Regions from separate parts of the Tatumella terrea genome, predicted to be linked through region 2. Evidence: predicted binding sites of a transcription regulator. Region 2 holds the regulator's gene; each other region holds the start of a gene.
The links. The regulator LexA, encoded in region 2, represses DNA repair genes until DNA is damaged. The targets are predictions, from matches to a motif close to TNCTGTATGTACATACAGNA.
Positions count from the first base shown of each region.

Region 1: a site for LexA is predicted at 4,369-4,388, ahead of sulA (SOS-induced cell division inhibitor SulA). Genes of this name have one in related genera too.
Region 3: a site for LexA is predicted at 6,219-6,238, ahead of ABD035_RS04125 (metal-dependent hydrolase). Genes of this name have one in related genera too.

Region 1 covers NZ_BAAAFX010000027.1:13,399-23,529, reverse strand. The annotation lists gene ABD035_RS17475 (AAA family ATPase) at 1-1,731, opposite strand, end outside; gene matP (macrodomain Ter protein MatP) at 1,902-2,363, shown strand; gene ompA (porin OmpA) at 2,454-3,509, opposite strand; gene sulA (SOS-induced cell division inhibitor SulA) at 3,857-4,348, opposite strand; gene ABD035_RS17455 (TfoX/Sxy family DNA transformation protein) at 4,567-5,205, shown strand; gene yccS (YccS family putative transporter) at 5,202-7,346, opposite strand; gene ABD035_RS17445 (YccF domain-containing protein) at 7,361-7,804, opposite strand; gene helD (DNA helicase IV) at 7,928-9,982, shown strand; gene ABD035_RS17435 (methylglyoxal synthase) at 9,987-10,131, opposite strand, start outside.
Region 2 covers NZ_BAAAFX010000002.1:26,634-36,764, forward strand. The annotation lists gene psiE (phosphate-starvation-inducible protein PsiE) at 1-186, shown strand, start outside; gene ubiC (chorismate lyase) at 343-870, shown strand; gene ubiA (4-hydroxybenzoate octaprenyltransferase) at 891-1,763, shown strand; gene plsB (glycerol-3-phosphate 1-O-acyltransferase PlsB) at 1,833-4,271, opposite strand; gene ABD035_RS00165 (diacylglycerol kinase) at 4,380-4,757, shown strand; gene lexA (transcriptional repressor LexA) at 4,854-5,468, shown strand; gene dinF (MATE family efflux transporter DinF) at 5,639-6,961, shown strand; gene zur (zinc uptake transcriptional repressor Zur) at 6,985-7,503, opposite strand; gene dusA (tRNA dihydrouridine(20/20a) synthase DusA) at 7,779-8,813, shown strand; gene pspG (envelope stress response protein PspG) at 9,014-9,286, shown strand; gene ABD035_RS00195 (quinone oxidoreductase) at 9,492-10,131, opposite strand, start outside.
Region 3 covers NZ_BAAAFX010000006.1:232,602-242,732, reverse strand. The annotation lists gene ABD035_RS04160 (LacI family DNA-binding transcriptional regulator) at 1-498, opposite strand, end outside; gene ABD035_RS04155 (gluconokinase) at 915-1,418, shown strand; gene ABD035_RS04150 (NanQ anomerase/TabA/YiaL family protein) at 1,448-1,915, shown strand; gene ABD035_RS04145 (DUF481 domain-containing protein) at 2,246-3,007, opposite strand; gene ABD035_RS04140 (fructosamine kinase family protein) at 3,414-4,283, shown strand; gene ABD035_RS04135 (YniB family protein) at 4,294-4,830, opposite strand; gene hxpB (hexitol phosphatase HxpB) at 5,000-5,683, shown strand; gene ABD035_RS04125 (metal-dependent hydrolase) at 6,263-6,847, shown strand; gene ABD035_RS04120 (DUF6515 family protein) at 7,017-7,415, shown strand; gene osmE (osmotically-inducible lipoprotein OsmE) at 7,896-8,237, opposite strand; gene ABD035_RS04110 (multidrug effflux MFS transporter) at 8,483-9,679, shown strand; gene nadE (ammonia-dependent NAD(+) synthetase) at 9,747-10,131, shown strand, end outside.

The DNA.
Region 1 (10,131 bases), on a different contig from region 2:
GTTCAGCCAGCGAAATAAGCCGCTGCGTGGTCGTGGTTCGGGCAGGGTCGCCCGGGCAATCCGCTCCTGAACGAGAGATAACAGATCATCTGTTTCTTCTTCCGTGCGCCACTCTTTGCCGGTCAGGATAGCCACCGCATCATCCGCACGGTCAATCGCCCACAGATGAAACTGACCTGCTTTAACGGCATCAACAACGTCCTGGCTCAGTGAAAGATGACGGACATTACTTTGCGGAATGATCACCCCTTGTTCACCGGTCAGTTCACGTTGTGCACAGACAGCAAAGAATCCTTCAATCTTCTCGTTCAGACCGCCCACCGGTTGAACATTACCGAACTGGTCAACCGACCCCGTCACCGCGATGGATTGTGAAATCGGTTGCCGGGATAAGGCACTGATGAGGGCACAAAGTTCCGCCAGTGAAGCACTATCGCCATCCACCTCAGAATAAGATTGTTCAAATACCATCGACGCGCTGAAGGGGAGTTGCTGTTCGAGCTCCAGTTCTGCAATCAGATAGGCCTGGATTATCATCATCCCTTTCGCATGCAGATTGCCCCCCAGCTCCGCTTTACGCTCAATGTCCATAACTTCACCATCACCATAGTGCACGACACAGGTAATACGTGAAGGTTCACCCCAGGGGCGGGGGTGCCCCGGGAAGTCCAGCACAGACAGGCCATTGACCTGACCGATGACTTCGCCACTGGTCTCAATCAGAATCTGTTGCTCACCGATTTCTTCCAGCATTCTTTCCGGCAGGTAGCTTTCGCGCCACAGACTTTCTTCCTGAGCTCCTTGCAGGCTCTGTGCTGTTATTTCGCCGCCATAAGTGAAGGCAGCAGTTAACTGCCGGCTTATCCAGCGCGGACAAAGGGGTAATAATGTCTGGTCACCGGTATAGCGACAACCTTCCCCGATAAGTAATGGCCAGGCATCGTCGGACAGCGCAGGAAGCCCTTCACGTAATGCCACCTCTCTGACACCTTCACACCAGAGAGCCATATCCTGATCGTCATTGATGCGCCACTGCCCCTCAAATTCCGTGTAAAGCGCATCTTCCAGAAATTCCGGCTCCTCGTCGCCGAAATCAGCCAGCGCATCCCGGTCACCGCAGAGGATCAGTTTTACCTTCAGAGGTATTGCCGGCAGTGAGACGGGCAACGGATATTTATCATCCGGGGAAAGCCACTCGAAGTATCCCCGGGAGATAAATTTTTTCAGTCGCAACCACATCAGTGGCTGTGCAATTAAGGTACGCACGGAAAGGATCAACGCACCACCATTGGCTTCATGCAGTAAACCGGGTTCCGGAGTCCAGTGACCGTGCGTGCCGCGGACGACACCAAACAATTGGGCACTTTCAATCCACTCCGCGTAATGCACCCCGGGCTGCTGTCTGAAGGTGGCAGTATCGGGGGGGGCCGGGGTAAGGGTATACTGGCCTGCCGTCTGAGAACGATAATTCCATCCCCGTGCTTCCTGAGCAGATTCATCAACCGACAGATAGGCCTGCGCAATAGAGGACAGGTAATCACTATTTTCCTGACTGCGGATTATCAGTACCGGTGAACGTGGTTTGCATGCCAGATAAGCCAGCGCATTCATTAATCGCGGCTGAAGGGATGACAGGATATCACCTTCATCCGGGACAGACTGTGTGAAGGCAGACTGATAACGGGAAGTATCTGGCTGCAAGGCTTGCCAGGGGAGTTGAGTTCTGATCAAAGTTATCGCATTTATCCGGAGTTAATAAACCATCGATTATACAGAAAATAAGGGGATGAAACAGTGCGGCATACAGCGACCGGCTCCGGTGACCCGCATAATTAATCCTTACTACAGCAACCCGAAAAACTGTTATTCTTAATCGGTGACCTGAAGATGATGAGATCCCGATGAAATATCTGCAACTTGAAAATCTGGAGTCCGGCTGGAAATGGGCCTACCTGGTGAAAAAGCATCGGGAAGGGGAAGCCATCACCCGGTATCCGGAGCACAGTGCGGCACAGGAGGCCGTGCGGTGGCTTATCTCTTTTGAACATCAGCCGGAAGATATTAACCAGTGGATTGACCAGCATATGAATCCCGGGTTAGTGAACCGGATGAAACAGACTATCCGTGCACGGCGTAAGCGCCATTTCAATGCAGAACATCAGCATACCCGTAAAAAGTCGATAGACCTTGAATATCTGGTCTGGCAACGTCTGGCAGGACTGGCCCGGCGCCGTCACAGTACGTTATCTGAAACCATCGTTCAGTTAATTGAAGATGCCGAGCGTAAGGAAAAATACGCCAGTCAGATGTCATCGCTGAAACATGACCTGGAGTCTATTCTGGGGCAGCCTGAGAAAAAATAACCGCAGTTCGCGCAGTGATATCGCGCGGGGGCAAAAGCAGAAGGGCAAAAAAAACCCCGCATTCGCGGGGTTTTTTATTACGTGGTTAACTTAGCCCTGAGGCTGAGTAACAACGTCTTTGATACCTTTAACTTCGATCTCTACGCGACGATCCGGACCCAGACACTGGATCAGTGCTGCGCGGCCTTTCACGTTGTCACAGGTGTTGCCGGTAACAGGATCAGCTTTACCCATGCCCTGTGCAGAGATTTTGTTTGAAGGAATACCTTTAGACACCAGGTAGTTCACAACAGACTGTGCACGTTGCTGAGACAGTTTCAGGTTGTATTTAGCAGAACCGATACGGTCAGTGAAGCCCAGAACAACGACAGAGCCGTCTTTAGGATCCAGTGAGCTCAGCTGAGTGTACAGCTGATCCAGCGCTTGCTGGCCGCTTGCTTTCAGAGTGGATTTGTTGAAGTTGAACAGCACGTCTGATTTCAGAGTGAAGTGCTTGGTTTCAACAACCGGAGCCGGAGCTGGTGCCGGAGCTGGTGCCGGAGCAGCAACATCATCCTGACCGAAACGGTAAGCAACACCTACGCTCAGAGTGGCGTTATCAGGACGCGCACCCACGGTACCTGCATCACCGATGTTGTTAACCCACTGGTAATCCAGACGGGTTGCCCAGTTTTTGGTCAGAGCATATTCAACACCAACGGCTGCCAGTGGAGAAACACCGGTATCGTGGTCGGAGTTACCGTTGACGAAATCTTTGCTATCTGCACGCCATACCATGCCGCCCAGACGGGTGTACACGTCCAGATCGTCGGTCAGTGGGTAGCTCAGTTTAGCAGCCAGCTGTACGCCCTGCGCTTTGAAAGCACCGTGGTTAGAACCATTGTAAGGCATACGACCTAACCAGTCATAACCACCCTCGAAGCCCAGGTATTGGTTAACCTGGTAACCTGCATAGGCGCCTGCGCCCAGCTGGTTTTCATGCGGGTCGTTAGAGACGTGGTAGTTGTTACCGTAGAAACCGGTGTCGTGGTACTGGGACCAACCCAGTTTAGCACCAGTGTACCAGGTGTTATCTTTTGGTGCGGCCTGCGCTACGGTAGCGAAACCTGCCAGTGCCACTGCAATTGCGATAGCTGTCTTTTTCATTTTGCGCCTCGTTATCATCCAAAATAGGCAATGAGCAAAAATGTTGCTCTTGGTTGTAATCCTTCGCCGGGTTATTTCGCTCGATTTGTACTCTGCCAAAAAAGGAGATTATTGAGCACCCTGGCGACGTAAAGTCTACAACGAGATTAGAAAGTTACAAGTAAGATATGATGTTGTACAGTAAAAAAACAGTAATTTGAACACATTTACTTACAATTGAAACTGAACTCCCGGTCCGGATGACAACTGAAATCTAAGGTAACCCATTGCTGGCTCTGGAATGGTGAGTCACCTGGCTTATGTAATAATCTGCCGCTTATTTTTTATGAGAATAATCTTAAATAAGATTAATGTAGTAAGGGCGAATGAATTTTCAATCGATTTTCCTGTCTGCCGGGAGAATCAAAGGTATTTTCTTCACGCATGATCAATCCCAGAGTATGACCCTCTATTGCCGCCTGCTCGAGTTCCTGTCGTTCAGCGTCGCTTAAACCTTCCGGAAGCCAGGCGATCACCACACTGAAATTCCCCGAACGTAGCGCTTTAATCATGGCATTGACGCTGCTGATACGTTCAGTCGAAGCGACCTGCATACTTTTTTCCAGCGGTAACCCGGCTTGCTGAAGCCAGTGACGGCTCAGTTTATGTGCGGGGGTTAACCATAACTGCCAGCGTGACTGCTCACCCAGTTGTTTGAGTAACGGAAACAGCAGCATATTCAGCAGGGCAGGGTTTTGTCCCTGATAACTTAATTCACTGATACAACCGCGGGTATACGAAGTCTGTGCCGGGTGATGATGCACCTTAAAGGTTTTCGCTGTCAGTCGCTGAGTATGCATAATTTTAACCATCCGCAATTAACTGTATAGATATACAGTATTACGACCATGCATAAAGATCAACCATTTTTCTGAAAACAGATCGCAGAAACTAAAACTGGCCCGTCAGAGCGGCATTTATTCATTGAACTGGTAATCGGTTTTGTTTAACTTCTAACATGTTGATAAATATTATTTTATTAACAGCTATGCTATTGCCGGAACAAGGGAGGTTAACGATGAAAACATCAGGCCAATGCATTGAAGAATCAAAGAAACAGCTGTCAGCGCTCGGTAAAATCGAGTCCCGCACACAGTTCGGTGGATACTCGTTATCGGTGGAGAAGGTGGTTTTTGCTCTGGTCAGTGAAGGGGATCTTTATCTCCGTGCCAGTGAAAAAATGCAAAGTTATCTGCAGCACAGACGACTGCAGCCCTTTATCTTTCACAAGCGGGGGCAATGTGTCAGCCTGAATTACTATAAGGTTGATCCCCTGCTATGGCAGCAATCAGAGGCTTTACTGGAGTTATCACACAGCTCCCTGAAGGAAGCCAGAGCTCTCAGAGAGTCACAGCTTAGCCGGCAGCGGTTGAAAGATCTGCCTAACCTGAGTGCACGGCTGGAAATTCTGTTGAAGGAGGCGGGGATTACTTCGGTCAGTCACCTGCGTGCGACAGGGGCCAGACAGAGCTGGACGTTGCTCAGAAAAAAGAATAAATATCTGGGATTAAAAACACTGTATGCGCTGCAGGGGGCCATCTTCGGACAGCACCAGGAGGTGCTGTCCGCCGGGGTAAAAGAAGAGCTGAAGCACTGGTATCTGCAGTTTGAGCAGACTACCGCCCGTTCAGCCTGTAAGCGCAATAATGACCTCTAAAGGCGGCTTATCTCTTCTCTGACAGAGACCAGCTCCGGAAGGAGTGTCAGTACCAGGCCCATCTGCTGAAGAATGACGGGTTCTCTGCTGTCAGAACTGGCTTCAATACTCTTAATTTCTGCAATGAGTGCATGCAGTGTGTCCAGCGTATTCTGCATGTTTGCAGAATCACTCTGCAAAGTATCCCGGGTCAGTCTGACAGCATCATCCATCAGGTGTAAAAAATCACTTTGTTCTGTTTTCTCCCTGTGTGCACCTAATGCAGACAGGTAGCTTAGCAGGCTGTGATTGAGACAAGAGATGCGAAAGCCAGGGTCTTTCCCCGGGTCAGGGCTGACCGTCGGGTCATTCATGCCGGAAATCACCAGAGCTAACTCCGCATCGGCGTTGTGTGCCTCCCGGCGCGCTATCCGGTATGACATACTGTTGTCCTTACCCTGATGGTACTGGTCGGCAATTGCTGACAGATAGCGGGCATTGGCCGCCATCGCTTTATCTGCCACTGCCGGTAATTGACGATAGCGCCAGTCCGGAAATATCCAGGCCACGGCCATCCAGGCCAGGGCGCAGCCAAGCAGAGTATCAACGATCCTCGGCAGGGCAACATCAAACCCTTCGCCCAGCAGGTTGAAGCTCAGTAACGCCAGCAAGGTGATAAACAGGGTAGCCTGTGCATATTGTACCTGACGGAAAACAAAAAACAGCACCCCGGATACCACGATCAGGATCAGTACCCCGGGAATCGAAGGGACCAGCCAGAGGACCGGCAGACCGATGATGATCCCGGCCAGCGTCCCCATGATACGCAGGGCAAGCCGTTTTTTGGTGGCATTATAGTTCGGCTGACAAACAAACAGGCTGGTCAGTAATATCCAGTATCCCCGTTCCAGTCCGGCCAGCTGAATAAGGGCATAGCCCACGCAGAGAACCACTGATACTCTGACCGCATGCCGGAACAGCGACGATTTCGGGCTTAAATGACGGCTGAACCTGACACGGATATCCTGCCAGCCGGTCAGCCCTTCCTGAGACAGGTGGGTGTCGCTATTCAGCCACTGGTTATTCAGGACCTGTTCCGACGCGATGGAAAGCAACTGATCATCTATCGCTTTAAGATTACGGAGTAACCATTGCAGAGCACGGGTATTGGGGTCCTGCGGATACTGGGCCTTAAGACGGTTCAGTGCCTGTTCCAGATGGAAAAAAGTCCGTTCGAAGCGGTGTTCATGCTGGTACGGTTTTTTCAGGGTCACTGAATGTGCAATCTGCCGGCAGGCGTTAGCCTGCATATGCAATAGTCGCTGGAAGCGAAATAAGATTTCGCTGTACCGCCATTCATTACGCAGCTGGTGATACTGAACGTGGGATGAATTTGCACGTTCATGAATTTCCTGGGCAGCAAAATAATAGAGCAGAGAACGGCGGCTATTACGTGCCGCGCGTTCGCCATTCAGACGGCTTTGTATGGCGGTTTTGGTGATATTAAACTGTGATACCAGCTGGCTGTTCGCCAGTGCGGCATCGATCAATGACGGTTCGTCACTGTCGCCGGTATCGGGGTCGAACAGATTAGCCTTGGTATCAAGATAGCCGGCCAGCTGAGTGTAAGTGGCTGCGAGTTGCTGCTGCACAGGCTGTACCGGAAACAACAGGTGCATGATCAGCGTCAGAACATTGTACCAGAGTGCACCTGCCAGCAATAATACCGGCTGAATATACCAGTCGGAGAACAGATGGATCCCCAGCATGGTATAGATAGCAATCAACAGCGCGCCGAAGGAGATGGTGGCATAGCGTTGCCCCAGGGCACCCAGCAGGGTGAATACCCAGCTGGAGAGTGCAAGGCCAATCATAAACAGTGGCGGATAAGGGAACAGAATTTCGACCGAGACCGTCGCGATACAAAAGCAAACCAGCGTGATCAGCATATTACGCAGACGGCCGGTCAGCCGGTCATCAATGTCTGCCAGTGCAGCGGCGACGACCCCCAGAATTAACGGAATGGTCCAGGTGATATTTTGTAATGACCAGGAAAGGATCACGCAACCGGTCATCGCAAGAAATATCCTCGCCGGATCCCGCCATAATTTATTCATTAAAAATGTGTGCCAGCTGTTCAGCAGGTCAGATCCGAAATTCATTATTACCGTTATCCTCAGCGACCGGCACGGACCGCGTTTTCACGCGCAAATTTCGCTTCCTCGACAGAAACGACTCTGCGACCAACAGGCCATAAAGCAATGGCTGCAATTTTAAAATTCGCAATGCCGACAGGGATCCCGATAATGGTCACACACTGGAGGATACCGGCAGAAATATGGGCCAGGCAAAGCCACCAGCCGAAAAAGATAAACCAGAAAACGTTCAGTAACGTACCGCCAGTATTACGCAGGTGATTTCTGTTCTCCGGGCGGAGTGTATCCACATGAACGGCTTCATTACCGAAAGGTAGCAGGGATAAGCGGGTAATTTCCCAGCAGGAGCGGGTCAGGGGCAGCGTAAAAATTAAGACAATGGTAACCAGAGTGGCAAATAACCAGGCCAGGGTGGTCGCAAATCCCCCCAGAACGAAATTCAGGATATTCAGTACGGCTCTCATTAAATATATCTCCGTGAGTCTTCATGGCACAGTTACAGAATTGTAACCTGTTTTTTGTCTGGAGCACTAAAGGTCTCGCAGTTAAACTGCTTAAAAGCAATAACTCAGATAATGGCGTGATGCATGGAACTTAAAGCAACCTCAATGGGTAAACGGCTGGCTCAGCATCCTTACAATCGGGTGCGTCTGCTACCGGCAGGAGTGGAAGTCAGCGGCGATCGTCATGAATATATCATCCCTTTTAACCAGTTACTGGGTATTCAGTGTAAACGAGGGATGGTATGGGGAGAACTCGAATTTCAGCTTCCGGATGACCAGGTGGTACGACTGCACGGGACTGAATGGCAGGAAACCCAGCAGTTTTACCAGCATCTTGCCAATGCCTGGCAGCAATGGAGCGAAGAGATGGCCAGGGTCTGCTGCCAGGTATTGAGTACACTGCACCAGGAATTACTCAGCTTGCTGCAACGGGATAGCTGGCTGACCCGTGCGGATATCTCCGGCGTACGTGAAAAAATAGAAGGCCGGTTCGCGGCCTTACCTCTGCCGGCCCAACGGATTGCGGAATTTGAATCCTGTCGTCCGCACTGGTCCTTTTGTCAGAACTGGCTGACTTCTGCAGAGCAGCAGCGTACCGTGCGTAACCGGCAATGGACGGAGCAGATACTCGAACGTTATCAGGATTTTTTTGCGACCGTGGAATCCAGTCCGCTGAATCCGTCCCAATGCCGTGCCGTCATCAATGGTGAAGATCAGGTACTGGTCCTCGCCGGGGCAGGGAGCGGTAAAACATCGGTGCTTGCCGCCCGCGCCGCCTGGTTATTACGCCGTAAATACGCCACCGCCGAACAGGTATTGCTGCTCTCCTTTGGGCGGGAGGCCGCAAAGGAGATGGATCAGCGTGTACAGAAATGTACCGGTGAAACCGGGATGACGGCCAGGACGTTCCACGCACTGGCCCTGCATATTATTCAACAGAGCAGTAATAAGCCGCCAAAAATCAGTGCTCTGGAGAGTGACGCCGCGTTACGTCGTCAGTTACTGACAGACACCTGGCAGCAGCAATGCTCACAGAAAAAATCGTTTGCGAATGGCTGGCGACAGTGGATTGAAGACGAACTGGGCTGGGAATGTGCTGACACAGAGTTCTGGAACGATAAACGATTAGTTAACCGTCTGGCGGGGCGTCTGGAACACTGGGTGTCGCTGGTAAGAACCCACGGGGGTTCCCAGTCCGTAATGACGGAGGAAGCCCCGGAGGCTATCCGCACGCTGTTCGGTAAACGGCTCAGGCTGCTGGCCCCCTTGCTGAAAGCATGGAAACAACATCTTAAAGAGGAAGATGCGGTCGATTTTTCCGGACTGATCCGCCAGGCCATCGCCTTGCTGGAAAAAGGCCGATTTATCAGCCCGTGGAAATATATCCTGGTGGACGAGTTTCAGGATATCTCGGTCCAGCGCGCCGGCCTGCTTCATGCACTCAGAAAACAAAATAAGCGCACCGGATTGTTTGTGGTCGGGGATGACTGGCAGGCTATTTATCGCTTTGCCGGGGCGGAGATCGACCTGACAACCCGTTTTCATGGCATCTTTGGTGACGGGGATGTCTGTGTGCTGGATCAGACCTATCGTTTCAGTCAGCGCATCGGGGATGTGGCGAATCGTTTTGTACAGCAGAATCCTGCACAGCTGAAAAAGACACTGAATAGTCAGGATAAGGGCAACAAAAAGTCGATTGCATTGCTGCCGGAAGAACAACTGGAAGCGCTGGTGAATAAAATGAGCGGCTATGCGGAACAGGATGAAAGCATCCTGATCCTCGGCCGTTATCACTATCTCCGTCCGGCGCTGCTGGATATTGCCTCAACCCGGTGGCCCCGGCTGAACTTATCATTTATGACATTCCATGCCAGCAAGGGTAAGGAAGCCGACTATGTGATAGTCACCGGACTAAGCGACGGCAGTGACGGCTTTCCGGCCCGTACCCCGGAATCGGTGATAGAGCAGGGGCTGTTACCGGAAACGGAAAGCTTTCCGGATGCGGAGGAACGAAGGCTCGCCTATGTCGCAATGACCCGGGCGAGAAAGCAGCTCTGGTTATTGTATGACAAAGCGGCGCCTTCAGATTTCGTGGAAGAACTGGCAAAACTCGGGGTTCCGCGGGTGAGGAAACCCTGAGCGATTACTGATCTTTCAACAGCGGTTCCTGAAGCCGTTCGGCCATATAACGCGGGTAATCAGGGATCGCAATCTCCACATTCTGAGTATAAAGCGGCGAGTGAATAATAAAATCGGCGGTAGAACGGTTAGTCGCGACCGGGATATTC
Region 2 (10,131 bases):
AAATATTTTCAGTCAGGTTTCCATTTTCCGTTGCGCTATTTTATTTATATCGGCATTACTGCCATCATTCGTTTAATCATTGTTGACCATAAAGACCCGCTGGATACGTTATTCTACTCCGGTGCGATCCTGATTCTGGTCGCCACATTATGGCTGGCAAATACGAAACGGCTGAAGCGGGAGTAAACCGGTTCGTCCTGTCGCCCCGGTCGGACGGATTTCCGGGGCTTTACACAGAACACCCTGCTTCATCAGCGCGAGTCTGTTATAGTTCAGCCCTGAAATGCTCTGCGTTCTTTCCGGCAGCGCAGAGGAGTATTCACCGGCTTTCTGAGAGTAACAATGTCTGCACAGGAATTGCACAAGCTGTATCAGCTACAGTGGTTACCACTGTCTTCTCCGAAACTCACCCCTGAGATAGCTGACTGGCTGTCAGAAGAAACCTCGATGACCGTGCGTCTGGAACGTTATTGTCGCGAACTGACGGTGAAAGTCGTCAGAGAAGGTTTTGTCGGCAGGCAGGCATTGCTCGGGCATGAATCCGGCTATTCCGGTTTTGATAACGAGAACCGATTCTGGTTACGCGAAGTGATTCTGTACGGAGATGGTCATCCCTGGCTGGCCGGGCGAACTATTTTACCGGAAGATACTCTGAGCGGGCCGGAAAAATCCCTGATGAGTCTGGGGGAGTCCCCGCTGGGACGTTACCTGTTTTCCTCTCCCTTACTGAGCCGGGATTTTATTGTCCCGGGACACAGCGACGATCTCCGGGGGCGGTATTCATTGTTACGGCTCTCAGGAAAACCCCTGATATTAACCGAGCTATTTTTGCCACATTCACCCCCCTATACATCCCGGGCGAAAGGATAACCAACCCCGTGCAGGACACCATGAAAATCACCAAATTCCAGGCCTATCAGCGCCTGATGCGTATCGATAACCCCATAGGGACAGTGCTGCTGCTCTGGCCGACGCTCTGGGCCTTGTGGCTCTCGGGGAGGACATTGCCTCCTTTTAAGGTGCTGGTCGTCTTTGTGCTGGGCGTGATTGTGATGCGTGCCGCAGGTTGCGTGATCAATGATTATGCTGACCGGAAAGTCGATGGCCATGTAGAGCGTACCCGGCAGCGGCCTTTACCTGCCGGGCTTATCAGCGAACGTGAAGCGAAAGGTCTGTTTGTGGCACTGGTGCTGGTGGCATTTCTGTTGGTGCTTACCATGAGTGGTATGACCATTCTGCTTTCGGTGGGCGGCATCCTGCTGGCCAGTGCTTATCCTTTTATGAAACGTTATACACACCTGCCGCAGGTGGTGCTGGGGGCGGCTTTTGGCTGGGCTATCCCGATGGCATGGATGGCAGTGAGTGGGGACTTACCTCTTTCCTGCTGGCTGGTATTCCTGGCGAATGTTTGCTGGACAGTGGCCTACGATACCTTTTATGCCATGGTGGATCGCAATGATGACCTTAAAATCGGGGTGAAGTCGACCGCGATCCTGTTCGGGAAATATGATTGCCTGATTATTGGCGGGCTTCAGATCGCGACCCTGGCACTGCTGGCGCTGGCGGGCCGGTTATTACACCTGAATGGCTGGTATTATTTGTCGTTAGTGGTCGCTGCCGGTTTCTTTATCTATCAGCAACGTCTGGCGATCGGCCGGGAACGTCAGGCCTGTTTTCGCGCCTTCCTGAATAACAATTATGTCGGACTGGTGATTTTTGTCGGTGTGGTACTCAGCACACTGCCTTTTATTAATCTGATGTAAGCGTCACGGCTTTGCAGTAAAAAAAAGGGCGTTCCTCAGGAACGCCCTTTTTAATGGCCAGGGATCGGATCAGGCAGAAGGTTCTGCCTCAGATTCAATGGCATTCTCAATGGTCTGGCGAACATCGCGGGTCGTCAAATCCAGTAATATCTGACGCATGCCCCGGGTTTTTTCCGGTTCGGCATCATCTTTATCACTGATATAGCCTTCATCACGCAGAGTGAGTACTAACCCCGTGAATACAGCCTTATCGAAGAACTCCGGCGCATTGATACCGTGAAGCACCGATAACCGTTGTGCCAGGGTACGGCTTTCTTTCTCAAGTGTTCCGCGATTAATCGTCGGCTTGGCATTCAGGATGGCAACGGTGATCGCGTAGCGTTGCAGCGTCTCCCGCACTCCTGCGGCCAGTAAGCCGAGCACCCGATGGCGTGCCGGCTGAACAGAATAGTGTTCACCGTCCTGAGTGATCAGCGACTGATTGACCAGCTCTCCGCACAGACTGTCCAGCACTTCCGGTAACTCCGTCTTATCCCAGCGAAGGAATAATTCACTCCTGAGCATCGGATAAATCAGGGAAACCTGACGCAATAATTCCTCTTTATGCAGTGTGCCATGTTGCTGAATGATGGCGGCGATCAGGGAAGGCATCACCAGCAGATGCAGAATATTATTGCGGTAGTAGGTCATCAGTACCGCCTGCTCTTTTGGCAGAATAATCATGTCACCGATATTATCCTGCTCGGTGGTGAACTTATTCATGCTCATCGCGTGATCAAGCAGGGCCTCAACGCTCATATCCGGCACAGTACTGCCTTCGGAGTACGGAACATTACGCAACAGACCGGTATAACAGGTCAACTGCTCAAGCAATTGTTCACGCGTCAGCGAGCGTTGTGGTGATGCCAGTAATGCCGTGACACAGAGGTTCATGGCATTCGCGGCACCGGCGTTATTAATACGGACCATAATCTGTTGTGCGACATCATTGACGACCGGGGTCATCCATGCCGGACGCTGTGATTCTATCGGGTCGATAGAATCACGCCACTCAGGAACATGGGTATTCAGGTAACTGACCAGCGGCAGAGGTTCACCAAAGTTCACATAACCCTGACCGAGGTTACGCAGCTTACGGAGCCCGCGCAGCATCTGCAGCAGACTCTCTTTCTCTTTGGTGGCACCGCGCAGCTCTTTAGCGTAAGTGGCCACTTCCATCACATGCTCGTAACCGATATAGATAGGTACCAGGGTGATAGGACGATTCCCGCCGCGTAACATTGCCTGCAGGGTCATCGTCAGTGTCCCGGTTTTCGGGTCGAGCAGACGCCCGGTACGGGAACGGCCACCTTCGACAAAATATTCAACCGAGTAACCACGGCTGAACAGTTCACCCAGATATTCACGGAAAACGGTGGAATAAAGCTTATTACCTTTAAAGGTCCGTCGGATGAAGAACGCCCCGAGATGACGGAAAATCGGTCCGGCAGGCCAGAAGTTCAGGTTGATACCGGCCGCGATATGCGGAGGAACCAGTCCCTGATGATAGAGCACATAAGAGAGCAGCAGATAATCCATATGACTGCGATGGCAGGGCACATAGACCAGCTCATGGCCGTCCTGGGCTAGCTGGCGGATACGTTCGCCCCCGCTGACATTGATCCCTTTATATAACCGGCTCCACAGCCAGCCCATGACGCGGTCGGTAATGCGGATAGCTTCGTAGCTGAAGTCCGCCGCGATTTCTTCCATCATAGCGACGGCATTTTTCCGGGCCATCTCGTGAGAGATTTTCTTACTGCGGGCCTCGTCCTCAACAGCTTTCGCAATCGCTTTGGATTGCAGCAGCTTGTTGAACAGGTCCTGGCGGGCCGGCAGACGCGGGCCGACGGCAGCCAGACGCTGGCGGGAAAAATGAATATGAGCCACCCGTGACAGCTTCTGGGCTATCGACTGGTCGGTGCCGTGCTCATCGGCCATCTGGCGTAAGGACATTTTAGGGGAGAAGCGGATAAAGCTATCCCGTCCCAGCCAGAGAATGGCGCAGAATTTCTGTAACCCGTTGAGTTCACGGAGTAAAGGTGCCTGCGTCCCCTGTGTCTCTTTGCCCGGAGCCCGGCCAAACATCACCGATACTGGCACCAGCTGGACATCCAGCGCCGGATTGTTCCTGTGCAGATCCAGGTAATCGTGGAAAATCTTCACGGTTTCCTGATTCGGGGTGAAATAAGGTAATAACCGCGGACCGTCATGAATAAACACATGACGCGGTAGCAGACTGCCGTCGATTTCCAGAGGTTCTAACGGGTCGGGCAGATCATGCTTCAGGCATTCGGTACGGAGTGCCAGCAGATCTGCTTTGGAATCATACGGAAATACATAGATAATAGGGCGGGTAGGGTCCAGACCGAGTTCGGTCACAGGATCGCCCGGGATCACCTTGCTCTTTACCAGCAAAGATAATGGAATACTTAGTAATTTATAATAAAGTTTACGCCAGCCTGACATAGATAAATCCGGAGCCTCTTTTGATAGCAAAGCGGCGCAATCATACCAGAAACTGCAAAGAAGATCTGTGGCCAGGTGCACTATTGAAAATTAACAGGAGAACGGCCGATGGCAGGAAGGACAACGGGATGGCGGCGGCTGGTGAAGGCCACCGGCTATTCATGGCAGGGGCTGCGGGCCGCCTGGCGGCATGAGGCGGCCTTCCGCCAGGAAACCGTAGTGACTATCGTGGCAATAGTAATTGCCGGCTGTCTGGATGTGGATGCAGTTTCACGCATTCTGCTGATTGGATCGGTCGTACTGATTATGATCATCGAAATTATCAACAGCGCGATAGAAGCCGTGGTTGATCGTCTTGGCCCGGAAATACACCCCTTATCCGGCCGGGCGAAAGACCTGGGATCGGCCGCCGTATTGCTGGCGATCCTGCTGGCGGTGTTTGTCTGGGGAACAGTGCTCTGGCAATGGTGGTCGCTGGCGGGATAATGACCGACAGTTGTTTGTTTTATGACGGTTTTTGGTTTTCATTTATGAAAGACCTGTATATACTCACAGCGACTGTATAAACAACCAGGGGGCGGGATGAAAGCATTAACCAGCAGGCAGCAGCAGGTCTATGACCTGATTCGCGACCATATTCAACAGACGGGTATGCCGCCGACACGTGCGGAAATCGCTGCCCGCCTCGGTTTTCGCTCCCCGAATGCGGCAGAAGAACACCTGAAAGCTCTGGCACGTAAAGGTGTTATTGAAATCGTGTCCGGTGCCTCACGGGGCATCCGCCTGCTGATGGAAGAAGAAACGCCGGAAGGTCTGCCGCTGATCGGCCGGGTTGCCGCCGGTGAACCTCTGCTGGCCCAGCAACATATAGAAAGCCACTATCAGGTCGATCCGGGACTGTTTAAGCCGGGTGCCGATTTTCTGCTGCGCGTCAGCGGGATGTCGATGAAAGATATCGGTATCATGGACGGTGATCTGCTGGCGGTCCATAAAACCCAGGATGTCCGTAACGGGCAGGTGGTGGTCGCCAGAATCGATGACGAAGTCACGGTGAAACGCTGGAAAAAACAGGGGAATACGGTACAGTTATTACCTGAGAACAGCGAATTCTCTCCGATTGTGGTAGATGTCCGCGAACAGAGCCTGACGGTTGAAGGACTGGCGGTCGGTATTATCCGCAACGGAGAATGGCTGTAACTGACGGGCCGTTGTCCGTCAGCCGGCGACCGGGAGATCTGACTTCCGGTTGTTAAGATTCACCCTGCACCTTATTACAGTACGCTGATCGGCTGCTGCCGCAACCGGCGTTTGTCCGCCGGAAATCCTCTCCCGTCCGGCGGAGACACTGCGCTCTGTCAGGAAAACCCATGTCTTTTTTGAATACCACCGATAAAAAACTCTGGCGACTGGCATTACCGATGGTGTTATCCAACATTACGGTTCCGTTGCTGGGACTGGTGGATACCGCGGTGATCGGACACCTGGACAGTGCTATCTATCTGGGCGGGGTGGCTATCGGCACCACGGTCACCAGCTTCCTGTTTATGCTGCTGCTTTTCCTGCGTATGAGTACCACGGGGATGACGGCTCAGGCATGGGGAGCCGGCGATTCAGCAGCCCTCGCCAAAGCCCTGGCTCAGCCCCTGATCATGAGTGTGGCGGCCGGGCTTCTGTTTATTGTGGTACGTGACCCGGTCAGCCAGCTGGCCAGCGGATTTATCGGCGGTGATGCCGGTACGCTGGAACAGGCACGTGTTTTTATCCGTACGCGCTGGCTCAGTGCGCCAGCGACCTTCGCGAATCTGGTGATCCTTGGCTGGCTGCTGGGTGTTCAGTATGCCAGGGCTCCGGTGATCCTGCTGGTCGCCGGTAACCTGGTGAATATTTTGCTGGAGGTGTGGTTTGTTCTGCACCTGCATCTGGGAGTCCGGGGAGCAGCGGCCGCTACCGTGATCTCTGAATATGTCTCGCTGCTGGTCGGTGTGCTACTGGTGTTGCAGGTTTTCCGGCGGCGTAGGATGTCTGTCCGTTTACTGCTGGAAGGCTGGCGCGGCGATATCAGACGTTTGCTGGGCCTGAACCGCGATATTCTTCTGCGGAGCTTACTCCTGCAGATCTGCTTTGCTTCTCTGACCTTCATCGGTGCCCGGATGGGGGCTCAGGTCGTTGCGGTGAATGCGTTGCTGATGATGTTCCTGACTTTTACCGCCTATGCGCTGGATGGATTTGCCTATGCGGTGGAGGCGGTTTCCGGAGAAGCCTACGGGGCGCGTGAAGCCGGAAAATTGCATGAAGTCTGGTACGCCTCCTGCCGTCAGGCCGGTATTGTCGCTCTGCTTTTTTCGCTGGTGTATGGGCTGGCCGGGCAATACATCATTGAGATGATGACCTCATTACCTTCCCTTCGCCAGTTGGCTGACCATTATCTGATCTGGCAGGTCATTCTGCCTCTGGCAGGTGTCGGCGGGTATTTACTGGATGGTTTGTTTATCGGTGCCACGCGCGGACGGGAAATGCGTAACAGTATGGCGATTGCCGCGGCAGGCTATGGCCTGACATTGTGCAGTGTTCCCTGGCTGGGTAATCACGGGCTTTGGCTGGCGCTCTGTGTCTTTATGCTACTGCGGGGGATCACACTCTGGCATTGCTGGCAGCAGCATCAGCGCAGGGGAACCTGGTTTGATCACTGACCCGTCACTGAACCCCGGGGAAATTAGCGGCCGGCCCGTTTTTTAACTTCGCTGCTGTGGTCGTGCTGGCACTGTTCCTGATTATCACAGGCCGCGATCTCAGCACATTTCACGCACAGACCATGGGCTTCAATCACACTGTGGCGCAGCAGAAAGCCCGCCTGCTTTGCCTGGGTGACGATCAGATGTTCCACCCCTTCAGCATGACGCTCGCTCACCGATGCACAGTTATCGCAGACCAGCATAACCGAGGTATGAGACGGGTGTTCAAAGTGCGGGCATACCACATAGCTGTTATTAGAGGCGACCCGGTGAATAAACCCCTGCTCCAGCAGAAAATCCAGCGCACGATAGACGGTCGGTGGCTTGGCCTGCGGCTCACTGATGCGCAGTTTATCCAGCAGATCATAGGCGCTGATGGCCCCCTGTTCTTCGGCCATCAGACGTAACACTTCTGCGCGCTGGGGCGTCATACGTACCCCACGTTTCAGGCAGAGACTCTGTGCCTCGGCAAGAATCTGAGCGGGAAGTTGCTGTTGCATGATGGCTTTCTCCAACGAATAGTCTGCGGTAACGGGCTATCTTAGCATGGCTGGCGCTTTAATGCTGATCCTGTATGGCGAAGTGCGACAGGCGACGGAAAGCGGTCCCTGCCGGCGGGGGGCCCTGATTCCGTGACATGGCGGAAGCTGTGCGGTCACCCCCGGACTGCCGTTTTTCTATGCTATAGTAGGGCATGCTTTTGTCCCTTTTTTCAGTCCTTCCTGTCACGCCCGGGTGCGAACGGGGGCTGTTTTACCTGATGATATAAAGAAAAATGCACGAAAATAAAGAAACCTCCAACCTGCACCAGACCTCTCAACCGCAGGCCGTATCGCCTGAATACCTTGCCGGGCGTTTTTCCGTCGCGCCGATGCTCGACTGGACCGATCGTCATTGCCGCTATTTCCACCGTAAACTGACCGGCCAGACGTTGCTGTATACCGAGATGGTAACCACGGGCGCAATCATTCATGGCAAAGGCGATTATCTGGCGTATAACGACGCAGAACATCCTGTGGCGTTACAACTGGGCGGCAGTGACCCTGTGGCACTGGCACAATGTGCCCGGCTGGCAGAGCAACGGGGCTATGATGAAATCAACCTGAACGTGGGTTGCCCGTCTGACAGAGTGCAGAATGGCCGTTTCGGTGCCTGCCTGATGGGGGAAGCGGCGTTAGTCGCGGACTGCATTAAGGCGATGCGTGATGTGGTGTCGGTCCCGGTGACAGTGAAAACCCGTATCGGCATCGATGAGCAGGACAGCTACGCGTTCCTGTGCGACTTTATCCGTACCGTGGCAGAGCAGGGCGGATGTGACTCCTTCACTCTCCATGCCCGTAAAGCCTGGCTGTCGGGCCTGAGCCCGAAAGAAAACCGTGAGGTTCCGCCGCTGGATTACCCGCGGGTTTATCAGTTAAAGCGTGATTTCCCGCATCTGACGATAGCGATTAACGGCGGAGTGAAGACCCTGGAAGAAGCCAAAGCTCACCTGCAACATGTGGACGGGGTGATGATGGGGCGTGAAGCCTACCAGAACCCGGGGATCCTCGCTCAGGTGGACAGTGAGATTTTCGGCAGCACGTCGGCCAGTCCGGATCCGTTTGAGGTGGTGCGCTCGATGTATCCGTATATAGAAGCAGAACTGAGCCAGGGCACGTATCTGGGACACATTACCCGCCATATGCTGGGGCTGTTTCAGGGGATCCCGGGGGCCCGTCAATGGCGCCGTCACCTGAGCGAAAATGCGCATAAAGCCGGGGCCGATGTCCGGGTGGTAGAGCAGGCGCTGTCACTGGTCGCTTCCCGTTAAGTCCGATGCCGGGGAGATCCCCCGGTAATATTCCATACCGCGAATTACGCCAGTTCCTGGTTTTTTTCACCCCTTCAGCGGGCAGTAATTTTTCAACATTTCATTGTTATTCATTGAGTTATCGGGATGGCATGATTCTTGTATTGGTCATAGCAGACGTGTTTATCGCTAACTTATTCTCCTGTGATGGAAGAGGTATCATGGAATTCTTCTTTGTGATTGGTTTTTTTGTGGTGTTGTTACTGACCGGCGTCTCGGTGATCGGCGTACTGATCGCGTTATTTGCCGGTGCAGTGCTGCTGATGTTCTCCGGTTTCTTATTGCTGGCGATTAAACTGCTCCCCTGGTTACTGCTGGCGGTCGCGGTCGCCTGGATCTATCAGACCTTTATTGCGCCGCCATCGTCGTCTCCGGTCACACGCCGCTTTGATAAAACCATGGCTAAAATCAACCGGATGAACAGGCGCGGGTAAACGGCAACCAGGGGCGGGACTCAGTTTCTGACGTCAGGCCGCGGAAATGTGAATTACCCCGTATTTTCGGCAGACCGGTTCTGCGATGATACCGGTGTGCTCTGGCGAATAGCTGTCGCTCTGTCCCTACACAAGTACCAAAAATAATAAAAAAATAAGGGCTTCCTGCGGGAAGCCCTTTTCTGTGCATTACACGGGACCCGGTTCAGGGGATGAGCAGGCAGGAACCACGGGTAGCACGGCTTTCCAGTTGCTGATGGGCAAGGGCGGCATCTTTCAGAGCAAACTTCTGGTTTTCCGGGACCTCCGTCTTAATGGCTCCGCTGGCCAGCAGAGTAAAGAGCTCGTGGCTTGCAGCATCCAGTTCCTCTGGCGTGGTAATGTAACCAAACAACGACGGACGGGTGACAAACAAAGAGCCTTTGCGGGTGAGGATCCCCAGGTCCACACCGGTCACCGGACCTGAGGCATTGCCAAAGCTGACCATCAGGCCTCGGCGTTGCAGACAATCCAGTGAGGCTTGCCAGGTATCTTTCCCTACCGAATCATAGACGACCGGCACTTTCTGACCGTCAGTCAGTTCGCTCAGGCGGGCGGCAATATCTTCCTCGCGGTAGTTAATCGTCGCCCAGGCCCCTGCCTGACGGGCCGCCTCTGCTTTTTCCGCCGACCCGACAGTCCCGATCAGTTTCGCTCCCAGGGCCTTTGCCCACTGGCAGGCAATCAGTCCGACGCCCCCGGCGGCGGCATGAAACAGAAAGGTTTCTCCGGCCTTAATCTGATAGGTCTGGCGCAGCAGATACTGGACCGTCAGCCCTTTCAGGAAAGAAGCCGCGGCCTGCTCA
Region 3 (10,131 bases), on a different contig from region 2:
GCGCTGGTTATCAAAGCCGACATTAATCCGTCCGCTGTTTTCTGTCAGCCCCATCACTTCTGCCACAGGGATTTTTGCCGACCGTAAATACTTTTCTGCGCGCACGCTGTGCACGCTCTCCGTCAGTAACAGAGCTTTAACATTAAAAGCCAGTACGGTTGCTATCTGTTCTTCTTCTTTCTGGCTGTTGTAATCGTAATTGACCACCAGGGTCTGGTAACCCCTGGCGGCAGCCGCGGTTTCGACCCCTGCCAGCACGTCTGCAAAAATCTGGTTATGAAATGACGGAACCAGCACCCCGATCCGCCCGATGGCATTACTGTTAATCGCCGCATTGTCCGGGTCAGGCTGATAGCCCACTTCCTCAATAACGCTGGCGATACGCTCTGCGGTTTCCGGTTTGACTTTTTCGGGGGTACGCAAATACCGGCTGACGGTCATCTTTGTTACACCCGCGAGGGTCGCAATATCATTCAATGTGATGCGCTGCAATTTCATTGTTTCTGCCAGTCAGTACCGGAATCGGTAATCCATTATGCCAGCCCGACACCGAAATGAACATCTTCGCTTCGGGTCGTCGATGGCAGGGTGTCGGGCTGATTTTATGCCATCGATCACAGCGCCAGTAACGTTGTTTTGTAACATCATTTTTAGTGATCAGCGTCACAGTTTAACCGCCACGAAAAACGTGAGATAGAACCTGTGACCGGCAGCACCGATGTCAGTGGCCTGCCGGACAATACCGCCTCCCGGGCCGGGCCACCGGATAATGTACCTGCCCTGAAGACAGTCACGTCAGAGGCTCTGCCCCGGCAGACGTAAACCCGACGATTGCGGTCATCGTGCCGCCAAAGGCGACTGCGGGCCGTCTCTGAGTAATAAACCGCAACCCGTGAATAACCTGAGGAGTGATTATGGCAGGCCAGTGCATTATCGTGATGGGCGTATCCGGGACCGGAAAATCTACGGTAGGCCAGGCGCTTTCGCACGCCCTGAACGCCAAATTTATTGACGGGGATGATCTGCACCCCCGACGGAACATCGACAAAATGGCGGCCGGTCAGGCGCTGGATGATGCCGACAGGCAACCCTGGCTGTGCCGGCTGGCCGATGTGATCTACAGCCTGGAACAGAAAAACGAAACCGGTGTGCTGGTCTGTTCCGCGCTTAAAAAGTCTTACCGGGATCAGTTACGCGCTGGCAGCCCGCATGTGCGTTTTTTATGGTTACAGGGGGATTTCGAGCAGGTAATGAGCCGTATGCGTCAACGCAGAGGTCATTTTATGCCTGAGACTCTGCTGCGTAGCCAGTTTTCTAACCTGGAAATACCGGGTCACGATGAGCCGGACGTCATGGCGGTGAGTATCGTGCCGCCGGTGGACAATATTGTCAGCCAGTATATGACCTGTTTGCGGTAATACACCGCCCCACAACCGGGATGAATATTATGATTATTGATGCCTTAGCCACCGCGGCTGAAAATACCTTCTATCCTGCCGCCATTCGTCAAATGCTGGCAACGATCATCGAAAGTGACCCCTATAGCCTGCCGGCAGGCCACTATCAGGTGCAGGGCAAACAGATGTTTTTCAATGTTGCTGAGGGGGAAACCCGGCCGCTGGAAAGCCAGAAACCGGAATTTCATCGCCAGTATCTGGATATTCATATTGTGCTGGAAGGTAATGAAGTCATTGGCGCCGGTGTCCGCGGCCTGCCGCTCGACCTCAGTGAACCCTTTAATGATGCACACGACCTCGGGTTCTGTGCTGCCATACCGGGGGAGACACTGATCCATCTGCAACCCGGTGAGCTGGCCATTATATTCCCGCAGGAACTTCACCGCCCGATGAGCACCTGTACTACCCCAGCCCCTCTGCGCAAGATTGTGGCAAAAATTGACTGCGCACTGCTCTGAGCCTCCCGTTCCGGGCACGCACACATAAGCGGGTCCGGTCAACACGGCCCGCGTCTTTCCATTTCGGGCAGGACGCAGACGGGTGGCAACAACGGTGGAACACCCACGGCTCCCCTATCGCAGCTGAGCCTTTTTGTCGGTCATCTCGCCTTTTTCAACCTGCTCAACAACAGGGTTTTGAAGGATAGAGGATAATCGCGTTGGGTGCGTTTGCTCTCTGCGATACTCATGCACTGCGGAATAAGATCAGGAACCTGTCAACACTATTCAGGACGGGTCAAAGGACAAAAAAAAGCCCGCTTAGCGGGCCTTTTTGTCTCTTCTGTTGGCTTACATGGAGTAAGACAGCAGTACAGAGGTTTTACTGTCGGTACGATCCGGCGCAGATGACGGCGGATTGTTATTCCAGGTCAGGTCGTAGGCCAGTTTCAGAGAGAAGTGAGAGTTGATCGCTACCTGTAAACCGGTTTCGGAGTTCAGAGTCGTATCATTCCCCAGTGTACTCAGTACGGACACACCCTGAATAAACTTCGTGGTATCCGTCAGCTGCCACTGGTAACTCAGTGCACCGTAAGCCAGTGCTTTCGTCTGGTGACCACCATCATGATAATCATCATAACGAACACCCGGACCCAATTCAGCACGCAGTGAATGCACCGGCCCGTTAAGGATCTGACGACCGTAACCGGCAGTCATCGTATCGCGGCTGTCGTAACCATTGAAACGGTCACTTAACCAGCTTGCCTGACCGAACAGATAGTCGCTGCTGTTCAGGTTATAACGTGAACGGCCACCCACGGTATAGGTTTCAGAAGAACGTTCATCGTTGGATGAGGTGTTCGACGCATTGCCCCACAGGCTGTATGCCATTGATTCCTGGTACCAGGTCATGTTGGTCTGGGCTGTCAGAGAAGAACTGGTGGTGTTACCACTCTGCGCCAGATAACCTGCAGAAGCTGAACCTTCAAAAGGCTTTTTTGCGGTAGAAGGATCATCCATCGAGGTAAATACTGAGTTATCAGCATATGCCTGCTGGGCGAACACACCGGCGGTAAGCAGCAGTGCTGCTGAAATTTTATTGAACGCTTTCATTGAAAAGACCTGTACTGACGACGTTGTTAATAGCTAAGTCTGAAAACTTTTAAATAGCGTTGAATGCCATTTACCCGAGTTTTGTAAAAAAGCATGTATTCGCTTTCCTTGTCAAAAAAAAGTGACAGGCCTTAGCGTGATTCAGATTGATCTGAACAGTAGCGGGTAATGATAGACGTGAATAAAAAAATAGAAAGCAAAATCACATAAAATGCCGGACGGAATGTATCAAAAGATGACGTTACTAACGTCCAGGTTAATGGCAGTAAATAAACTTAACGCTATCGTGGATAGTCTAAGTTTGCGGCCAGACAGAAAAAAGATCCCGGGTTGAGATCCCGCGGCTGGAAACTTCGACGAAATGCGGGTTACAATCTGACCACGCAGCGAAATTGAGGACAACACTATGTGGTCAGCCATTCATCGACTGTTAGAAGAGCAGCAAAGCGATTTTGCTGGGATATCTCATTATCATCAATGCCACGGGGGTGAGGTTAATCAGTCCTGGCAGATGGTGAGCGGCGATAAACACTATTTTATCAAATCCAATCATCGTGGGATGTTGCCCCGCTTTATCGAGGAAGCGGACCAACTGGCTTTGCTGGCCAGGACCGGATGTGTCAGAGTGCCGGCAGTGTATGGCAGCGGAACCTCGCGGCATCATAGCTTTCTGATCCTTGAATATCTTCCCCCGGCACCGTTGAGTAAAGCTTCTGCTGCGTTACTGGGTGAGCAGCTTGCCAGACTCCATCAATGGAGTGAACAACCTAAGTTTGGTCTTGATTTTGATAATTCAGTGACACTGTCACCACAACCCAATAACTGGCAGAACCGCTGGTCCTCCTTCTTTCCGGAACAACGTATCGGCTGGCAGTTACAAATAGCCGCTGAGAAAAAGTTAACCTTTGGCGATACCGAACAGATTATTGCCAGTGTCGCCCGGTGTCTGGAAAATCACCACCCCGCACCGTCCTTATTGCATGGGGATCTCTGGCCCGGGCATTGTGCTGAAGCACATAATTCGCCCTGGCTGTTCAATCCGGCATGTTACTGGGGGGACAGAGAATGTGATCTGGCACTGTGGCAACCGGACAATGTATTAACCACCCCGCTGATTCAGGCTTATGAGAAAATCAGTCCCTTACCGGCAGGCTATGCAGACCGCCAGCCGGCATACCGGCTGTACTATTTGCTGAATCGTGCCTGTGCATTCGGGGAACACTGGGTGGAAGAAGCGCAACAGGTCATTGATACCCTGTTGCGCGATTATCGTTGAGAGCGGGAATTCAGAAAAAGCCGGTGAGTCGCAGAGCAAAATAGCCGATAACAATCACAATCACCGGCAGAATGTACAATTGGAAGTACTGCCTGAAAATGGAGTGATTGTTCGTCTGTAACTTTTCGGTCAGCTGCTCACGGGTCAGCCCCCCGCTGTCTTTAGCGCGTTCCAGAATGAGCTGGTCATCGATGCTCTCTTTCATAAAGCGCGACTGTCGCCACATACGATCGCCCGAGGCCTGTAACGCCAGACCGACAAAGATCACAATATAAATAATCCAGAACAGGACATCAGCCTGAGTACCGAAGTCCGGTACCGGTGAGTTCTGCCATAAAAAGTTCAGGAACGGCGTGTTAAACTTAACCATGTTGATCATGACATGAATGAAATCAGTCAATACAGCATCAATGCCGGGTTGATTATCACTGTGGATGTACAAATAGTTCATGAGTGATACCAGTGTGGATATCACCGCGGGGATAAACAACAGCCAGCCGGCAACTTTTTTGCCGATGGCGATCCTGCCCGTTTGTTGGTAATTCATGCTCTCTCCTGCAGCGTGTTTTGTGATACAAGTCTACCTGCGCCCCGGCTATTTTTCCTGTTTTATACAGCTAAAATCATTATTCAGAAGATATTTCATACAACCGGACGCAGTATTTTCATACTCCGGTTATTTTTTTGCAAAGTTTTAACCATTCACGGAGGGTTTTATGGCCTATCATCGCCCGGTCAAAGCAGCAATATTTGATATGGACGGATTGCTGATCAACTCTGAACCGTTCTGGCATCAGGCTGAACTGGATGTCTTCTCACGCGCAGGCATCGATATCAGCCTGCGTGACGCCTTACCTGAAACCACCGGATTACGTATCGACCAGGTGGTGAGGCTGTGGTTTGATGCAGGTAATATCCGCCATCTGGATGCTGAAGAGATGACACGGCTGATTATCGCCAGGGTGGCAGAGAAAATAGATCAGCAGCGCCCGCTGATGCCGGGTGTACACGAAGCTCTGGAAATGTGTCGGGAGTGTGGGTTTAAAATCGGCCTCGCGTCTGCCTCCCCGCTGAGTTTAATTCAGAGCGTGCTTGAACTATTCTCTCTGCAGCCTTATTTCGACGCGGTCGCTTCCGCAGGCGAACTTCCCTACAGTAAACCCCATCCGCAGGTGTATCTGAATGCCGCCGCCGCGCTGGCGACAGATCCGTTACATTGTGTCGCCCTGGAGGACTCGCTGAACGGTATGATCGCTGCCAAAGCCGCCAGAATGCGCACGCTGGTCGTTCCTGCCACGGAAGAAGCTCATCTTCCGGTCTGGAGTCTGGCTCATGCCCGTCTTGACTCGCTGAATGATTTAACGCCGGATCTGCTGGGCTATCTGCCCGCTTCCCGCTAAGCCCGCGGCGGGGAGCCTCTGCTCCCCGCAGTCAGCCCGGCTGAGGGTATCAATATCGCCCTGCACGGCTATCCGGGGGTGCTTCTGCCTCTCCGGACGAAGTTACCCGCATTCAGACAATTCCCGCTACTCAGGCCACTGACTCAGCCGATGTCTGAGCTAACGGATTTTCTGCCGGTTCCCTTGCAGCAATTTCTTCACGCGGCAGAGAGCCTCTGCTCCTCGCGGTCAGCCCGGCTGAGGGTATCAATATCGCCCTGCACGGCTATCCGGGGGGTGTTTCTGCCTCTCCGGACGAAGTTACCCGCATTCATACGATCTCCGCCACTCAGGCCACTGACTCAACCGATGTCTGAGCTAAGGGATTTTCTGCCGGCTCCCTGACTCAATTTCTTTCCGCTAAGCCAGGGCGCAGAGCGCCTGCGGCTTTTTCCTGCTCTATGCACCGGGAGGACGAGAGTTTTCTTTGCCTGTGTCAATATCATTTATTATTTGTTACAGCGTCACATATACCTTTTCGCTGTATAAATCCCTATACTGTATACATTGACAGTTAATCAGGAAGTTGCAGGATATCTCATGACGGCCGAAGGCCATATTCTTTTCGCTGTTGCCAGCGCCATCATTGCAAAACGCAGCGATCTGACCCCCGTTATTGCCCACGCAGACTGGTGGCATTTACTGCCGGCAACATTACTTACGTGTCTGCTGCCGGACATTGATCACCCTTCCTCCCTGCTCGGCAGACGTTTACGCTGGATTTCTGTCCCGGTATCCCGTGCATTCGGTCACCGGGGATTTACCCATAGCCTGATCGCTATCGTGGCAGGGTTATGGCTGTTACACCTGAAGTTACCGGAGGCTATGTGGCTGCCTGCCGACGTGATGCAGGGAATGGTGCTGGGGTATCTGAGCCACATTGTCGCCGATATGCTGACGCCTGCCGGAGTACCTCTGCTATGGCCCTGCCGCTGGCGGTTTCGCTTTCCGGTGTTGCAACCGCAAAAGAGTAATCTGCTGGAGCGCTGGTTCTGTATCACATTGGTCGCCGGTGCAGTATTACTGCCGGGTCCTCTGACAAAACAGGTCGTCAGCACGACCGGCAGGCAGATTTATTCGACCGCTATCGACTGGCAAAAACAACTGACGCAGTCACTGCATTAACCCCGGTGCGGCGGTAATGGGAAGGTAAAGTAAAAAAGTGCCAGCCCGCACCGGAAGGCCCGTTAAGAAAGCGTTAAATAGTGTAATGGAAGGCAAAATCCGGACAGTAGCGCTTGAGTTTTCGGGCATCCGCACAGATCATCTGATCAGTTATTGTCGGAGATAGAATATGAAAAAAGTTATCCCATCTCTGCTGGCGTTAACCCTGATTATGCCGGGTATCGCGCTGGCTTACCCGCATGGTCCCGGCCCGGGCTTCGGTGGCCCTGGCCCTGGTTTTGGCGGACCCGGATGGCGGGGTGGCCCCGGCCCGGGTGGTGGCGGTTTTCTGCCGGATTTAGCGACCGGAGTCCTGATAGGCGGCCTCACCTACTATCTGCTCAACGGTATTTATTATCAGCGTCAGGGGAATGACTATGTGGTGGTCAACCCGCCGCCACAGAGTACTCCGCAGCAACTGCAGGCGCTGGATTATAATGGTAAGCGTTATTACGTGCAGTCAGGCCATTATTATCAGCGTAATATTGACGGTGAGTATATCGAGGTTCCGCGACCTGACGGTTTGTAACCCAAAAGCATCAGGCCAATAAAAGGCCAGTCATCGGGCTATACTGCCCGTCAGTTGAGACAGGCATGATGGGATAAACTCCCCCTGGCTGTGTGAAAAACCGTAATCATCCCTTAATGATTACGGTTTTTTTTATACTGCTCAGCCAGGCCATTCTTCGTTTCTTTCCATCGTCATTCTGTCTGCATAAGCCGGGGGCAATAACGGTTTAACTGTTACGGTGCCTTCCGGGAAGGCGCTTAGCGCTTCTCAGATTAATTAATGCCCTTTTAATTTCCGGTGGAAATTCCCTTACAGGTAAGGTTTTTATTAATGGCCCGGCATTGAGAGCGCCACCCAGTCATGCAGGAGGCTGCGGATACAAAAAATCCGCAACCCTTGTGAGATTGCGGATTTTTGCAGGGCTGCCCGGAAGTTTAAGTACGACTTCACGGATAGGCTTCACCCCATGATGTCTGCCCGTTTTATCTCTGCAAAAGATCAGTTCGTTTTCGGAGCCTGAGGATCGGTGTCGTATTCGGTGCAGCTCTGGAAGCCGTAATTCATCACATGTCCGGTGTCGTTATAGCTGACAAAATACGTCAGCGGTTTACCTTCGCTTTGGCCAATGATGTAGGTATCACAGGTCCCGCGGGCATGGATCATGGTGATCACGGAAGCCGGTTGACCGCCGATATGGCGAACCTGGTCACGTGTCATTCCTTTTTTAACGTCTTTTACCACAGGTTTGGTGACATAGCTTTCTGCCTGATGATAAGTCGTACACCCGGAAAGAATGGCGATGGCAGCACCTGCTGCGATAAGTCCGGTGAATTTATGCATTATTTACCTCACTGTAATCGTAATACACAATAAAAAATCTGATGAACGGGTCAACTCACGCCTTTTAAGTGTAATAGGTAATAACGATAAAACAAATGGTTAGCATGGACTGAAACGTCTTAAACCGATATTCTCTTGGACAGCCCATCGCGGTAAACCAGCGCGCCTCAGGCCGATGACAGATATAATCTGTTAATTTTCATAATGATATTATTCAACGGAAACACCATAGATTCAGAGGAAAAATGTCCAAAGCCCTCCCGCACCGTTTCTCTTTTGTGCTAATCCTTGGCCTGATGGCAGGACTTGGCCCCTTATGTATTGACCTGTATCTTCCGGCGTTACCGCAGCTTGCCGGCAGCCTGCATATTGCTACCGCCAGTGCGCAGCTTAGCCTGACCGCAGGGTTGCTGGGGCTCGGGTTCGGACAACTGCTGTTTGGCCCGATGAGTGATAAGTACGGGCGAACAGTTCCGCTGGCATTGTCATTAGTGCTACTGCTGCTGGCCTCCGTCGCCTGTTCCATGGCTCAGAGCCTGGACCAGCTGCTGATTGCCCGCCTGTTCCAGGGCCTGGGTGGCGCCGGTGGCGCGGTATTATCCCGGGCCATCGCCCGGGATATGTACAGTGGTCATGAACTGACCCGTTTTTTTGCCATGCTGATGCTGGTCAATGGTCTGGCGCCGATCGCGGCCCCGGTCATTGGCGGTGCACTGATGAATATCATGAGCTGGCGCGGAATTTTCCTGGTGCTGTCCGGGATTGCGGTTTTACTGATCACTCTCAGCCGGTTACATGTTCATGAGACACTGCACCCGGAAAAACGCAGCCAGGGATCACTGCTATCCGCCTGGGGCGCGCTGGGCCAGGTGGTTACCCATCGTCCGTTTATGGGCTTCTGCCTCACCCAGGGATTTATGATGGCAGGTATGTTTGCCTACATCGGTGCATCGCCGTTTGTACTGCAACAGATTTACGGGATGTCACCCCAGACCTTCAGTCACTGCTTTGCACTGAATGGTCTGGGCCTGATCATTGCTTCACAAACCAGTGCCCGTCTCAGTCCCCGACTGGGAGAGTATCGGGTGCTGAAAGGCGGACTGATGCTGGCATTCGTGGCCTCTCTTAGTCTGTTGATTGCCGGCATTCTGCATGCCCCGTTACCGGTGATCCTGTTCACGCTGTTCTTCAGCATTGCCAGCAATGCCGTCATTTCCACCACGGCGTCCTCTCTGGCGATGCAGAGTCAGGGCCGCCGCGCGGGCAGTGCTTCTGCGGTGATCGGCGTAACGATGTTCACCCTGGGGTCACTGAGTATTCCTGTCACAGGGCTGGGCGGGACATCGGTGCTCAGTATGACATCGACGATTTTTGGCTGTTTCATGCTGGCGATCCTGATGTTTACCTTTGTGGCGAAAAAACCTGTTGCCGCGGTAAAATAAACAGACCGCACAGAAGGCATGTTGTGACACGGCGGTCACTGACCGCCCCTGAACCGAGGAGTCCTGTATGACATTACAACAAGAGATTATCCGTGCACTGGGGGTAAAACCGGTGATTGATGTTCAGCAGGAAATACGCACCAGTGTGGATTTCCTCAAGTCCTATCTGAAGACCTATCCGGGGCTGAAAAGTCTGGTGTTAGGCATCAGCGGGGGTCAGGATTCCACCCTGACCGGTAAACTCTGCCAGACGGCTATCTCAGAACTGCGTGCTGAAACCGGTGTTAATGATTACCGGTTTATCGCTGTACGTATGCCCTACGGTGACCAGGCCGATGAACAGGACTGTCAGGATGCCCTGAATTTTATCCAGCCGGACCAGACGCTGACCGTCAACATTAAAGAAGCCGTGCTGGCCAGCGAACGTGCGCTGAAAGAGGCGGGAATTGTGT